DNA from 2 places in the Rhodococcus sp. LMD genome. Region 1 is predicted to be linked to the other one. Evidence: riboswitches for the same ligand, from Rfam matches in the RefSeq annotation. Region 1 holds a riboswitch; the other holds the start of a gene.
What was found. A riboswitch is a leader RNA that binds a small molecule or an ion and turns the genes downstream of it on or off. The one in region 1 is predicted to bind S-adenosylmethionine.

Region 1 (7,152 bases):
CACGACCCGGTAGTTCAGATCGAGTTCGTACCTCGACACGCGGTACCCACGGTTGCCGCTGCGGGGCAGGTACGGATCGATCGGCGCGTCCGGTTTCGAGGTCCTGCCGTTCTCGCGGGTCTTCTTCGGGTCGTTCCCCGGCTTCACAGCGGGGACCAATCGCTCGGGTGCGACCACGGCGCGATCGGATTGCCCTGCCATCTGGTCGAATCCGGAACGACGTCGCCGCGCATCACCAGCGAGGCCGGGCCGACGGTGGCGCCGGCCCCGATTCCGGCGGCGGGCAGTGCGACGCACTGGGGGCCGAGGGTGGCGCCGGCGCCGAGCGTGACGGTGTCCATGGACATGATCCGATCATGGAACAGGTGCGTTTGCACGACACACCCGCGTTCCACCGTCGCGCCGTCACCGAGAGTCACCAGGTCGGCCTCGGGCAGCCAGTAGCTCTCGCACCACACCCCGCGGCCGATCTTCGCGCCCAGGCCACGCAGCCACAGGTTCATCACGGCCGTCCCGGTGGCGGGCCGGGCGAACCACGGTGCCGCGACCGTTTCGACGAAGGTGTCGGCCACCTCGTTGCGCCACACGAACCAGCTCCACAGCGGGTGCTCCTCCCGGCCGATGCGTCCGACGGCCACCCATTTGGCGGCGACGGACACGACGCCGGCCACGGCGCCGGCGAGGATGAGCACCAGTCCGCTCAGTGCTGCGGCCGGCGCGTACCCCACCGAGGTCGCCAGCGACTGCAGGGCGAACAGCACGCCGAGGCCGATACCGAACGTGACGATCATCGGCAGCAGGCGGAAGGTCTCGACGAAGCCACGGGCCACGCGCAGCCGCCGCGGGGGCGCGAACGTGCGGCTCGAATCGCTTTCGTTCGCGGCGCGACGCAGCCGCACCGGTGGGCTGCCGAGCCACGAGGAACCCGACTTGGCCTTCGACGGCGCGGCCGAGAGCACCGCGACGAGTCCGTACTTGGGGACTCGTCGCCCGGGGGCGGCCATACCGGAATTGCCCAGGAATGCGCGCTTGCCCACCTTGGCCCGGGAGATGTACAGCCAGCCGCCACCGAGCTCGTAGCTGGCGACCATGGTGTCGTCCGCAAGGAAGGCGCCGTCGGCGACCCGGGTGAACTTGGGCACCATCAGCACCGTGGAGGCCTCGACGTCCTTGCCGATGTCGGCGCCGAGCAGTCGCAGCCAGCCCGGCGTGAGCATCGAGGCGTAGAGCGGGAACAGGAACGTGCGTGAGCTGTCCATCAGTCGCTCGGTCGCCCATACCTGCCAGCCGACGCGGCTGCGGACGGGATGATGTCCCTCCGTCATACCGACGGCCAGGGCACGCACCGACAGCACCGTGAGCGCGGCGAACACGAACAGGGTCCACAGTGCCGCCACCGGCAGGATCGCCGCGCTGCGGAGCAACGCGTCGGTCAGGTCGGCGGCGTCGCGGATCCACCATCCGACGAGTGTGAGCCCGGCGCCGATCGAGACGATCGGCAGCGAGGCCAGCACCATCGAGGTGAGGCCGAAGATCGGCACCCACCACGAGGCACGCCGCGGCGGTTCGGCCGGCCACGGATGCAGGGCCTTGCCGACCTTCCGGGCGGGGGAGCCGGCCCAGTGCTGGCCGGCCTTGACGCGGCCGAACACGGCAGAGCCGGCCGCGACCTCGGCGTTCTTACCGATTCGGGCGCCCGGGGCCAGAGTCGAGCGGGCGCCGACGGTCGCGCCGGCTCCGACCCGGATGCTGCCGATGTGGACCTCGTCGCCGTCGACCCAGTGTCCGGACAGGTCGACCTCGGGTTCGATGGAACAGCCGTCACCGAGCTCGAGCATGCCGGTGACCGGCGGCAGACTGTGCAGGTCGACGCCCTTTCCGACCTTCGCGCCCAGGGCGCGGGCGTAGTACAGCATCCACGGCGCCCCGGACAGGTTCACCGCACCGCTGGCCTCCGACAGCCGCAGCGCCGTCCACAGCCGGAGGTGTTCGCTGCCGCCTCTCCGATAGGTGCCGGCTTGCAGGTTGCGCAGCAGCAGCCGCGTCCCGGCGACGGCGACGGACATGCGGCCGAGCGGGGTCAGGAACAGCAGGATGCCGACCGTCACCCACCACCACGACACCGGAGCGAGCCACGGCACGTCGACGAACAGCGAGAAGACGTTGTTCGCGATCGCGAGCCAGGTCACCCACTGCAGCCCCGTGAGAGTGGTGAGTGGCACCGTGACGGCCAGTTGCAGCAGCTGCGCGCGGCGCGGAACGGGGGCCACCTGCCGCGGGGCGATCACCGCGGACGGCGCGAGGTCGTCGAGGTACTCGGCGAGCGAACCGAGTCGCGGATGGTCGTACAGTTCGGCGACGGTCATCGCGGGATAGCGTTCGCGCAGGGCCGTCACCAGCTGGGCCGCGGCGAGGGAGCCGCCGCCGAGTTCGAAGAAGTCGTCGTCGACGCTCTCGATCGGGGTGCCGAGAATCGACACCCACAGCCCGGCGACCCATTCGGCGGTCGGGTCGAGGCCGAGAGCCTCGGCGGCGGCGGCCTCGGCGCCGGGCAGCGGCCACGGAAGCGCGTTGCGGTCCACCTTGCCGGAGGTTCGGGTGGGCAGTTCGTCGACCAGCGCCAGTCTCGGGACCAGGGCTGCGGGCAGCTGCTCGCCGAGGAGGTCGCGCGCGGAGGCGAGGTCGAACTCGGGATCGGTGCTGGCGATGTAGCCGACGAGGATCGAGTGCCCGGCCGCCGTCTTGCGCACGGCGGCCGCGCCGCCGGCGACGCCGGGCAGGTTCTGCAGAGCGTTGTCGACTTCGCCGAGTTCGATGCGGCGGCCGCCGATCTTGACCTGATCGTCGGCGCGTCCCTGGAACAGCAGCCCCGCGCGGTCGAGGGTGACCAGGTCGCCGCTGCGGTAGGCGCGGTCCCAGCCGAGGGTGGGCATGGGGGCGTACTTCTCGGCGTCCTTGGCCGGGTCCAGATAGCGGGCCAGGCCGACACCGCCGATGACGAGTTCGCCGGTGCCGCCCTCCGGGACGGGGCGGCCCTCGCCGTCCACCACGGCGAGATCCCAGCCGTCGAGCGGCAGGCCGATGCGGACCGGGCCGGTGCCGTCCATCGTCGCCGCACACGCGACCACGGTGGCCTCGGTGGGTCCGTACGTGTTCCACACCTCGCGTCCGGGCACAGCCAGCCGCTCGGCGAGATCCGGTGGGCAGGCCTCCCCGCCGAAGATCAACAGCCGCACCGCTTCGAGCGCCTCGGCCGGCCACATCGCCGCGAGGGTCGGAACGGTGGAGACGACGCTGATGTCGCGGGAGACCAGCCACGGTCCGAGGTCCATCCCGGACCGCACGAGGGAGCGGGGCGCGGGGACGAGGCACGCGCCGTGCCGCCAGGCGAGCCACATCTCCTCGCAGGACGCGTCGAATGCGACCGACAGACCGGCCAGCACGCGGTCGCCGGGGCCGATCGGGTTCTCGCGCAGGAACAGCCGGGCCTCGGCGTCGACGAAGGCGGCGGCGCTGAGATGGCTGACGGCGACACCCTTGGGGGTGCCGGTGGAGCCGGAGGTGAAGATGATCCAGGCGGCGTCGTCGAGGCGCGGACCGCGCAGCTGCGGCTTCGGCGACGGCGGCGCGGTGCCCGGACCGATGCCGTCGGCGGTGACGACGGCGGTGACCTGCGCTTCCCCGAACACGAGCTCGGCGCGTTCGTCGGGGTCGTCCGCGTCCACCGGCACGTAGGCCGCGCCGGCCGCGAGAATGCCCAGGATCGTCACGTACAGGTCCGCGGAGCCGGACGGCATGCGCACGCCGACGCGGTCCCCGCCACCGACTCCCGCGTCGGCGAGCCGGTAGGAGCAGGCGACGACCTCCTCGACGAGTTCGGCGTAGCTGAGGGTGACGGATCCGTCGTCGACGGCCGGAGCGTCAGGGTGGGTGTCGGCGGTGGCACGCAGGATGTCGACGAGAGTGCGCGGGGCCGGGGCATGGGAGGAGCGGAGGAACTCCTCGGGGATGCGATACGACCGATCCGAATCCGTCGTGGGCTGGGCAGGCAATCGCATGTCCTTCTCTCGGCCTGGTGGTGCGTTCGTCCGGTTATCTCACGGTCAGGTGGACGGAGGGTGAACATCGGGTGTGTCGGTGCCCACTCGCGCGGTGGATTCTTCCGCGTCCCGCAACGCCGGAATCCCGGCCCGATGTCCGGCTCGGCGTGAGAAACCGCCTCTCCCTGGGGATTCGCGTTCCGGACGACCGACGGTGCGGTCCCGGTTTGACATCCGCGCGCGCTTTTGCCATCCTCTTCCGCAGGTCACGAGAACCAGCGACAAGCCCCGGCTAGCTGGTCGGCAACCCTCCTCCGCGGTGGGGTGCTCCGGGTGACGACCTGGCCGTGTTTCCACACCGGACACGGCAAGCGCGGATTCGGACCGTGATCGTACTCGGGCGACGAGGCGACCACCGGCGAATCCCTGAACGACGAGGGAACGTCATGACTGCCGCTGTACTGACCGCCGACACCTGTATCGCCCCGTTCGCCCGGGTCACCGGATGTGATCTCCAGGTGCCCCTAGTGCAGGGCGGTACCTGCACCTACGCCAACTTCGACTACGCGGCGAGCGCGCCGGCCCTCGAAGCGGTGACCGAGCGGATCGCCGAACTCCTGCCGTACTACGCCAGCGTGCATCGCGGTGCCGGTTACGCCTCGAGGATCTCCACCACCAGCTACGAGCAGGCCCGGGAGTCGGTGGCTCGATTCGTCTGTGCCGCAGACGATCAGGTGGTCGTGTTCACCCGCAACACCACCGACTCGCTCAATCTCCTGGCCGGAGCCGTGCCCGGCGACGTGGTGGTGCTCGACGTCGAGCACCACGCAAACCTGTTGCCCTGGAAGAACGCTCGCGTTGTCGAGGCTGCGGACACCGTCGCCGAGACGGTCCGCCGGCTCGTCGCGGAACTGTGCAGCCGGCCCGCCGCGCTGCTCGCCGTCACCGGCGCCTCCAACGTCACCGGCGAGGTCCTCCCGATCGCCGAACTCGCCGACGTCGCGCATGCCTGCGGTGCCCGGATCCTCGTCGACGGAGCACAATTGGTTCCGCACCGGCGGATCGACCTCGCCGCGCTCGGCGTCGACTACCTCGCGTTCTCGGGGCACAAGCTCTACGCTCCGTTCGGTGCCGGTGCTCTGGTGGGGCGCCGGGACTGGCTCGACGTCGCGGAACCGCACCTCGCAGGGGGTGGTGCGGTCCGCGACGTGAGTCTCGGCCACACCGAATGGGCTTGCGCCCCGGCGCGACACGAGGCGGGCACGCCCAACGTGCTCGGCGTCGCGGCCCTCGCCGCGGCGTGCGACGCGCTCGCCGGTTTCGACGCCGATGCCGTCACCGCGCACGAGGAGGCGTTGTGCCGGCGCCTGCTCGACGGGTTGCGCGGTGTCGACGGTGTCGAGATCCTGCGGCTGTGGAGCGACTCCCCGGACTCCGTGGGCATCGTCACCTTCACGGTCGCCGGCTTCGAGCCCGGCGAGGTGGCGTCGTATCTGTCCGCCGAGCACGGAATCGGGGTGCGCGACGGCCGGTTCTGCGCGCACCCGCTGCTCGCCCGGGTCGGGCTGCCCGGCGGCGCGGTTCGTGCCTCTCTCGGTCTCGGCAGTTCCTCCGCCGACGTGGATCGTCTGCTCGACGCGCTGCGCACGCTCGTCGATGCCGGTCCCGGCTGGACCTACGCGAAGACCGACGGACTGTGGGGGCCGTCGCCCGAGACCCGTCCGGGCCTGGCGGAGTCCACCGCCGGCGCGGCGCAGTGCAGCTGACCGGTTCCCCGGCGGGCCGTCGCACCGGCCGGGCCCGTCGTCCGGGTCGGCAGGGCTAGTCGACCTCGACGTCGACGGCTGCCGTGATGCGCATCAGTTCGCGGAACGTCGTGCGGAACAGCGTGCGTGGATGCCCGCCGGAGGCCCAGAGCTGGGGGAAGGCGGCCAGGGCGGTGTCGACGTACGTGGTCAGGTTCGTCGGATGCCCGAGCGGCGCCACCCCGCCGACGGGCTGACCCGTGACCTCGGTGACGACGTCCGGGGGCGCCGCGACGAGCACACCGCCGAGACGCTTGCCGGTTCGTTCCGGATTCACCCGATGGGCACCCGAGACCAGCAGCAGTACCGGTTCGTCGTCGAGCAGGAACACCAGCGACTTGACGATCGCGCCCACGTCGACCCCGAGCGCGGCCGCCGCCTGCTCGGCGGTGTGCACCGACTCCGGTTGGGTCGTGATCAACCCGTGGTGCCCGCGCGCGATGAGCGTGTCGGCCACTCGAGCGGCATTCGGATGCAGTGTCCCGGACATGGTTCCAGCCTAGGAGGCTGCCGCCGTCCGTGGCTCCGATCGGCAGGTCCGGCCGCGGCCGGGGTCAGTACAGCGGAAAGCCGTCCTCGGGTCCGAGCATGCGCTCGAGCCGGGTGCGGGTGATCTTGGCGAGTTCCTCCGTGCACACCTTGCGTTCCGCCTCGGGGTCGTGTGCGAGCCGGTGGCGGAGGTCGGTCAGCAGATCCCGCAGTCCGCGGCCCTGCGGGCACCACAGGTAGCGGTAGCCGAAGCGCTCCTCGTACGCGGCGGCGGCAGCGGTGATCGCGGTCGTCAAGGCCTCGTCCTCGTCCCACAGCGAGCACTGTTCGAGCCGCGAGGCGGTGCTGCCGCGCCGACGGCCCACCACCGGGTGACAGTCGAGGGCCGCCGCGATCTCCGCGTCGCTCGCGGAGAACAGGGCGGCGTCGGCGCGGGCGAACAGTTCCGGATAGCTCGCATAGGGACGTCCCGCCGCTACCTCCTGGGCCCAGGTGAGCGACGCGCAGCACTCGTACAGCGCGTGGGTGGCGCCCCGCCGGGACAGGGCGTTGAAGGCGCCCAGACCGATGCCCTGGTGCATCAACATGACAGTCCCTCCTCTACGAGCCGGACCGTTCGTGCCCTCAGGATCCGTCCGCGGCGTGTCGGCCACCAGAGGCGGAGCGCGGAATTTTCCAGGCTGTAACGAGTGGTCCGTGCCAGCGGATCGGCGCCCGCATATTACTCTCGAGTAATGACTCAGGAATCTCGCTGGAAAGCGTTCACGGTCGACGTCGCGGACCACGTCGCGCTCGTCACCCTCGTCGGTCCGGGCAAA
Region 2 (7,152 bases), 2.5 Mb from region 1:
GCCGCGGCCACACCGCCCCGCCCGTGTCCGACGTCGTGCCGATTCATGGCCTGGGTGAGCGCGACGTACGTACCGGGGTCGAACCGCGCGACGAGTTTGTCGGCCTGGTGCTCCAGGTAGCTCTGTACCGCGTATCGCCCTCCGTTCCAGGGGTTTTCGCTTCCCTGGGGGGAGTTCGCGAAGCGGGTGTCGAGTTCGCCCTCGGTCCGGTAGGTCAGGTGCGCGATCCGCCGTGCGATGCCCAGCCCGGTCCGCGGCACACGTCCGGTTCCGTAGTAGTCCCCGCCCTGCCAGTCCGGGTCGGCGGTGATGGCGGCGATCTGCGTGGTCTGGGTGCCGATCTGGTCGGCGGTGGCGCGGGCCCCGACGGCAAGGACGAGGGCCGCCTGCACCCGTTCCGGATACCCGATGATCCACTCGAGCGTCCGCATGCCGCCCATCGACCCGCCGGTCACGGCCGCCAACCTGTCGATGCCGAGCGCATCGGCGAGCGCGACCTCGGCGGCGACCTGGTCGCGCACCGTGATGCCGGGGAACCGGGAGCCCCACGCCTTGCCGTCCGGGGCGGGCGAACCCGGTCCGGTGGTGCCGCGGCAGCCGCCCAGCACGTTCGTCGCCACAACGCACCACGTGTCGGTGTCGATCGGCGCGCCCGGACCGACCATCCCGGTCCACCAGCCGGGCGACGGGTGTTCGGGTCCGGCCGGCCCGGTCACGTGCGAGTCCCCGGTGAGGGCGTGTTCGACGAGGACGACGTTGTCGCGTGACGGCGACAGCCGGCCCCATCGCTGCACCGCCACCGTCACGTCGGGCAGGGTGGCGCCGGACTCGAGCGTCAGCGGCCCGATGTCGACGGTCCCGAGACGGCCGTCCTCCGGCGGCAGTTCCACGTGGCGCCGGTCGACGCGCGCCGTCAAGACGCGACCGCCTCGAGGCCGGTGGTGAGGTCGGCGAGGATGTCGTCGATGTGTTCGATGCCGACGGCGAGGCGGACCTGGCCGGGGGTGACGCCGGCGGCGAGTTGTTCGGCGGCGGTGAGCTGGGAGTGGGTGGTCGAGGCGGGGTGGATGACCAGCGAGCGCACGTCGCCGATGTTGGCGACGTGGCTGTGCAGGGTCAGCGCGTTCACGAACTTCTTGCCGGCGTCGACGCCGCCGGCGAGTTCGAAGGTGACGATCGCGCCGGTCCCGCGCGGGGCCAGAGCCCGGCCGCGCTCGTACCAGGGGGAGGAGTCGAGGCCGGCGTAGGCGACGGCGGTGACCTCGGGGCGGCGGGCGAGGAAGTCGGCGACCCTGCCGGCGTTGGCGACGTGGCGTTCCATGCGCAGGCTCAGGGTCTCGAGGCCCTGGGCGATGAGGAAGGCGTTGAACGGGGAGACCGCGGCGCCGAGGTCGCGCAGCAGTTGCACGCGGGCCTTGAGGGCGTAGGCGGGGGCGCCGAGGTCGGCGTAGACCACGCCGTGGTAGCTGGGGTCGGGGGTGGTGAACTGGGGGTGGCGGGCGGTGCCGTCGGGTCCGGCGGCGGTCCAGTCGAAGGTGCCGCCGTCGACGATGACCCCGGCGATGGCGGTGCCGTGGCCGCCGAGGTATTTGGTGGCCGAGTGCACGACGATGTCGGCGCCGTGCTCGAGGGGGCGGATCAGGTAGGGGGTGGCGACGGTGTTGTCGACGATCAGCGGCAGGGCGTGCTCGTGGGCGACGGCGGCGACGCCGGGGATGTCGAGGAGGTGGTTTTTGGGGTTGGCGATGGTTTCGCCGTAGAAGGCGCGGGTGGTGGGGCGGACGGCGGCGCGCCACTGGTCGAGGTCGTCGGGGTCGTCGACGAAGGTGACCTCGATGCCGAGGCGGGGCAGGGTGTAGTGCAGCAGGTTGTAGGTGCCGCCGTAGAGGTAGGGGCTGGCGACGAGGTGGTCGCCGGCGGCGGCGAGGTTGAGGATGGCGTAGGTCTCGGCGGCCTGGCCGGAGGCGAGGAGCAGGGCGGCGACGCCGCCCTCGAGGGCGGCGATGCGTTGTTCGACCGCGTCCTGGGTGGGGTTCATGATGCGGGTGTAGATGTTGCCGGGTTCGGTGAGGCCGAACAGGGCGGCGGCGTGGTCGGTGTTGTCGAAGGTGTAGCTGGTGGTCTGGTAGATCGGCAGGGCGCGGGCGCGGGTGTCGCCGCCGGCGGGCTGTCCTGCGTGGATCTGCTTGGTCTCGAAGCTCCAGCCGTCTTCGCGCCGGGTGTTCTCGCTGTCGGTCATGATGTCCTTACTGGCCGTGGTCGGGAGGTCGGGGCGGCTAGTGACGACAGCTCATGATCACAACCCTCATGACGAATACCTCCATCGGACCGGCTTGTCGTGCGGCGTGTCGCCGGACGACCGGGTCATCACCCGGAGCACCCCACCCTGGCCGGAGGGTTGCCGACCAGCAAGCCGGGGCTTCACGCTGGTACTCATGACCTGGCGCGAGTCTAGCGGCTCGGACGGACGCTTCGGTAGGCGACCCGTGCCTGCCGGGAGAGGGCGCCTGAGCAGGTGAAAGTTACCCGCGGGTAGCCGGGGGTGCGCTTGGCGGACCGGGGCGATAGCAGTACGCTCGTCTTGTTTGGACCGTGTTCCGCACGTGTGAGCACGCCATAAATGGTTCATTGAGCCGACCACGATCGCACCCACAAAGTGGGATCGACTTGGGACCAGGGACACTTCCTAGGAGGACGCGAAGCGCACATGTCCAAGATCAAGGTTGAAGGAACGGTCGTCGAACTCGACGGCGACGAGATGACCCGCATCATCTGGCAGTTCATCAAAGACAAGCTGATCCATCCCTACCTGGATGTGAATCTCGAGTACTACGACCTCGGCATCGAGCACCGCGATGCGACCGACGACCAGGTCACCGTCGATGCGGCCAACGCCATCAAGAAGCACGGCGTCGGCGTCAAGTGCGCGACCATCACTCCCGACGAGGCCCGGGTCGAGGAGTTCGGCCTGAAGAAGATGTGGCGCTCGCCCAACGGCACGATCCGTAACATCCTGGGCGGCACCATCTTCCGTGCCCCGATCATCATCTCGAACGTGCCGCGCCTGGTGCCGGGCTGGACCAAGCCGGTCATCGTCGGCCGTCACGCCTTCGGCGACCAGTACCGCGCCACCGACTTCAAGGTCGACCGCCCGGGCACCGTCACCATCACTTTCACGCCGGAGGACGGCTCCGAGCCGATCCAGCACGAGGTGTGCCGGATTCCCGAGGACGGCGGCGTCGTCATGGGGATGTACAACTACAAGAAGTCCATCCAGGACTTTGCGCGGGCCTCGCTGTCCTACGGCCTGCAGCAGAACTACCCGGTCTACCTCTCGACCAAGAACACGATCCTCAAGGCCTACGACGGCATGTTCAAGGACGAGTTCCAGCGGATCTACGAGGAGGAGTTCAAGGCGGAGTTCGACGCCGCCGGACTCACCTACGAGCACCGTCTCATCGACGACATGGTCGCTTCCTCGCTCAAGTGGGAGGGCGGCTACGTCTGGGCCTGCAAGAACTACGACGGTGACGTCCAGTCGGACACCGTCGCGCAGGGCTACGGTTCGCTGGGCCTGATGACCTCCGTGCTCATGACCCCGGACGGCAGGACCGTCGAGGCCGAGGCCGCGCACGGAACCGTCACCCGGCACTTCCGGCAGCACCAGGCCGGCAAGCCGACGTCGACGAACCCGATCGCGTCGATCTTCGCCTGGACCCGTGGTCTCGAGCACCGCGGCAAGCTCGACAACACCCCCGAGGTGATCGAGTTCGCCCAGCAGCTCGAGGACGTCGTCATCAAGACCGTCGAGGCCGGCCAGATGACCAAGGACCTCGCCCTGCTCATCGGGCCCGAGCAGGCATGGCTGACCACCGAGGAGTTCCTCGCCGCGCTCGACGAGAACCTCCAGAAGGCCCGCGCCTGACGCACGGACCGCACACGACGGGACGCCCCTGCCGGGGGCGTCCCGTCGTCGTTCCGGGTCGGGACCGTCCGCTACGGTGACCGGCGTGCCTCATGTCGTCTCCACCGTCAACGTCAACGGTGTCCGTGCCGCCGCCGGCAAGGGTCTGCTCGCCTGGCTGGCCACCGAGCCCGCCGACATCGTGTGCCTGCAGGAGGTGCGCGCCACCGAGCAGCAGTTCCACGCGGCGATCGCGCCGGCCCTCGATGCCGGGTGGTACGTCGTGTCGGCCGAATCGGAGGTCAAGGGCCGTGCCGGGGTGGCGATCCTGTCCCGGCGCCCCGCCGACTCCTCGCGCGTCGGGTTCGACGAGGACGAGTTCGCCGCCTCCGGACGGTACGTCGAGGCGGACTTCGGCGATCTGACCGTCGGCAGTCTGTACCTGCCCACCGGGGAGGCCGGCACCCCGAAGCAGGAGGAGAAGGAGCGGTTCATGGCGTCGTTCGCGGCGCACCTGAACCACCGCGCCGCCGAGGCCGAGGCCGCGGCCCGGCACATGGTGGTGTGCGGGGACTGGAACATCGCCCACACCGAGCGTGACATCAAGAACTGGAAGGGCAACGTGAAGAAGTCCGGGTTCCTGCCCGGCGAGCGCGCCTGGCTCGATGCCCTCCTCGCCGAAGGCCGCTGGGTCGACGTGGTGCGCGCCCTGCACCCGGACGTCGACGGCCCGTATTCGTGGTGGTCCTACCGCGGCAAGGCGTTCGACACCGACGCCGGCTGGCGGATCGACTACCACCTCGCAACGGCCGGGCTGGCCGCCCGGGCGAAGGAGGCCCGCGTCGAGCGGGCCGCCACCTATGCCGAGCGCTGGTCGGACCACGCCCCGGTCACCGTGCAGTTCCGTTGACCCGGGCGGACCCCGCGATCGGAGCCGACCTCCCGGGAGTGTCCCTCCACGCACGTGAAAGTATCGACAACCATGGCGAGCACTGCAGAACAGAACACCACCACGCCGACCGCCCGGCCGCGGGTGCTGTCGGGTATCCAGCCGACCTCCGATTCGTTCCATCTCGGGAACTTCCTCGGCGCGCTGCAGCAGTGGGTTCCGTTGCAGGACGAATTCGACGCCTACTACTTCATCCCCGATCTGCACGCGATCACCGTGCCGCAGGATCCGAAGGGGCTGCGACGGCGCACTCTGCGCGCGGCCGCTCAGCTGCTCGCCGTCGGCATCGATCCGGACCGGTCGGTGCTGTTCGTCCAGAGCCAGGTACCCGAGCACGCCGAGCTGGCGTGGGTGCTGAGCTGCATCACCGGCTTCGGTGAGGCGAGCCGGATGACGCAGTTCAAGGACAAGTCCGCCAAGGAGGGCACCGAGCACGCCAGCGTCGGTCTGTTCACCTACCCCGTGCTGATGGCGTCCGACATCCTGCTGTACCGGCCGCAGCGCGTGCCGGTGGGGGAGGATCAGCGTCAGCACCTCGAGCTGACCCGTGACCTCGCGCAGCGGTTCAACACCCGGTTCGGCAAGACGTTCGTCGTTCCCGAGCCGCAGATCATCAAGGGCACCGCCAAGATCTACGACCTGCAGAACCCCACGGCGAAGATGAGCAAGTCCGCGGCCACCCCGGCCGGCCTGATCAACCTGCTCGACGATCCGAAGGTGTCGGCCAAGAAGATCAAGTCGGCGGTGACGGACAACGAGCGCGAGATCCGCTTCGACCCCGAGAACAAGCCCGGCGTGAGCAACCTGCTCACCATCCAGGCCGCGCTGTCCGGCCGGCCGGTCGACGAACTCGTCGCCGGCTACGCGGGCAGGGGGTACGGCGATCTCAAGGCCGACACCGCGGAGGTGCTCACCGAGTTCGTCGTGCCGCTGCAGGCGAAGGTCGACGAGTACCTCGCCGACGAGGCGGAGCTGCTGCGCATCCTGTCGACCGGTGCCGATCAGGCCCGCGAGGTGGCTTCCCGGACACTCGGGCAGGTCTATGACAGGGTGGGATTCCTGCCCCGCAAGTAGCCGGGGCGTGCCCCGCGCACAGCCCGGGGCGGCGGAACGCGGAAGGAGCTGCCCACCGATGGCCGACGATTCCACCGAACCGTCGAAACCGGGGTTTCTCGAGCGGCAACGAGCGGCGCATCCGTCGCTCGACCACCTGGTACGGGCCGGCCTGCGGTACCAGGAGCAGAAGGGCGACTACTACGCCGCGGGAATCACGTACTTCAGTGTGCTGTCCCTGATTCCCATCCTGATGCTGTCGTTCTCGGTGGCCGGTTTCGTGCTCGCGGGCCGGCCCGAGACCCTCGAGCAGCTGCAGACCGCGATCGCCCAGAACATCCCCGGCGAGCTCGGCGCGACGGTGCAGGGCCTGGTGGACTCCGCGATCGCATCCCGCAGCGCGGTGGGAACCGTGGGCTTGCTCACCGCCGCGTACGCGGGGATCGGCTGGATCACCAACCTGCGGGACGCGCTCACGGCGATGTGGGACCATCCGCATGTCAAGGACGGGTTCGTGCGCACCAAGGTCAACGACGCACTGACCCTCCTCGGCCTGGGACTCGCCATCGTGGCGTCGCTGGCCCTGTCGGCCGCGAGCAGCGGACCCGTCATGGACCTCTTCGTCGGGGTGCTGCGGCTCGAGAACGTGCCCGGCATCGGGGTGGCGCTGACGGTGGCGACGATCGCCCTCGCCGTGTGCGCGACGTGGTTGCTGTTCACCTGGGTGATCGCCCGGCTGCCCCGGGAACCCGTCACCTTCCGCAGCGCGATGCGGGCCGGCCTGCTCGCCGCCGTGGCGTTCGAGGTGTTCAAGCAGGTCGGCTCGATCTACCTCTCCCGGGTCACCAGCGGTCCCGCCGGGGTGGCGTTCGGCCCGATCCTCGGCGTGCTGGTGTTCGCGAACCTGACCGCCCGGATGCTGCTGTTCGCCACGGCGTGGGCGGCGTCGTCCAAGGAGAATCTGGTCCTGGCCCACGTGCCGCCCCCGGAGCTGGCTCGGATCACGCCGCGGGTGGAGGTGCACGAGGGTCCCGGCCTGCGCGGCGGTCTGGCGCTCGTCGGTGCCGGTGCGGTCGGCGGGGTCCTGCTCAGCGAGCGCTCGCGCGCCATTCGTCGAGCTGTGCGAGCGCGGTTTCGGCGGTAGCGACCGCCTCGTCCCGGTCGACGCGGGCGAGCAGCAGCGTGCTCAGCGACAGCGACGCCAGCACCCGCACCCGGTGGGCCAGCGTCTCGCCGTCGGCGGCGG

Region 2: it holds a riboswitch for S-adenosylmethionine, as region 1 does, so the genes downstream of both, ACWPQI_RS16250 (bifunctional o-acetylhomoserine/o-acetylserine sulfhydrylase) here and ACWPQI_RS02750 (aminotransferase class V-fold PLP-dependent enzyme) in region 1, are expected to answer to the same signal.

Annotation. Positions count from the first base shown of each region.
Region 1 covers NZ_CM148557.1:590,712-597,863, forward strand. The annotation lists gene ACWPQI_RS02740 (M1 family metallopeptidase) at 1-201, opposite strand, end outside; gene ACWPQI_RS02745 (Pls/PosA family non-ribosomal peptide synthetase) at 144-4,058, opposite strand; SAM riboswitch class IV at 4,305-4,420, shown strand; gene ACWPQI_RS02750 (aminotransferase class V-fold PLP-dependent enzyme) at 4,487-5,806, shown strand; gene ACWPQI_RS02755 (YbaK/EbsC family protein) at 5,862-6,335, opposite strand; gene ACWPQI_RS02760 (2-oxo-4-hydroxy-4-carboxy-5-ureidoimidazoline decarboxylase) at 6,400-6,921, opposite strand; gene ACWPQI_RS02765 (crotonase/enoyl-CoA hydratase family protein) at 7,069-7,152, shown strand, end outside.
Region 2 covers NZ_CM148557.1:3,511,800-3,518,951, reverse strand. The annotation lists gene metX (homoserine O-acetyltransferase MetX) at 1-890, opposite strand, end outside; gene ACWPQI_RS16250 (bifunctional o-acetylhomoserine/o-acetylserine sulfhydrylase) at 914-2,239, opposite strand; SAM riboswitch class IV at 2,326-2,441, opposite strand; gene ACWPQI_RS16245 (NADP-dependent isocitrate dehydrogenase) at 2,708-3,925, shown strand; gene ACWPQI_RS16240 (exodeoxyribonuclease III) at 4,011-4,814, shown strand; gene trpS (tryptophan--tRNA ligase) at 4,887-5,927, shown strand; gene yhjD (inner membrane protein YhjD) at 5,986-7,050, shown strand; gene ACWPQI_RS16225 (TetR/AcrR family transcriptional regulator) at 6,995-7,152, opposite strand, start outside.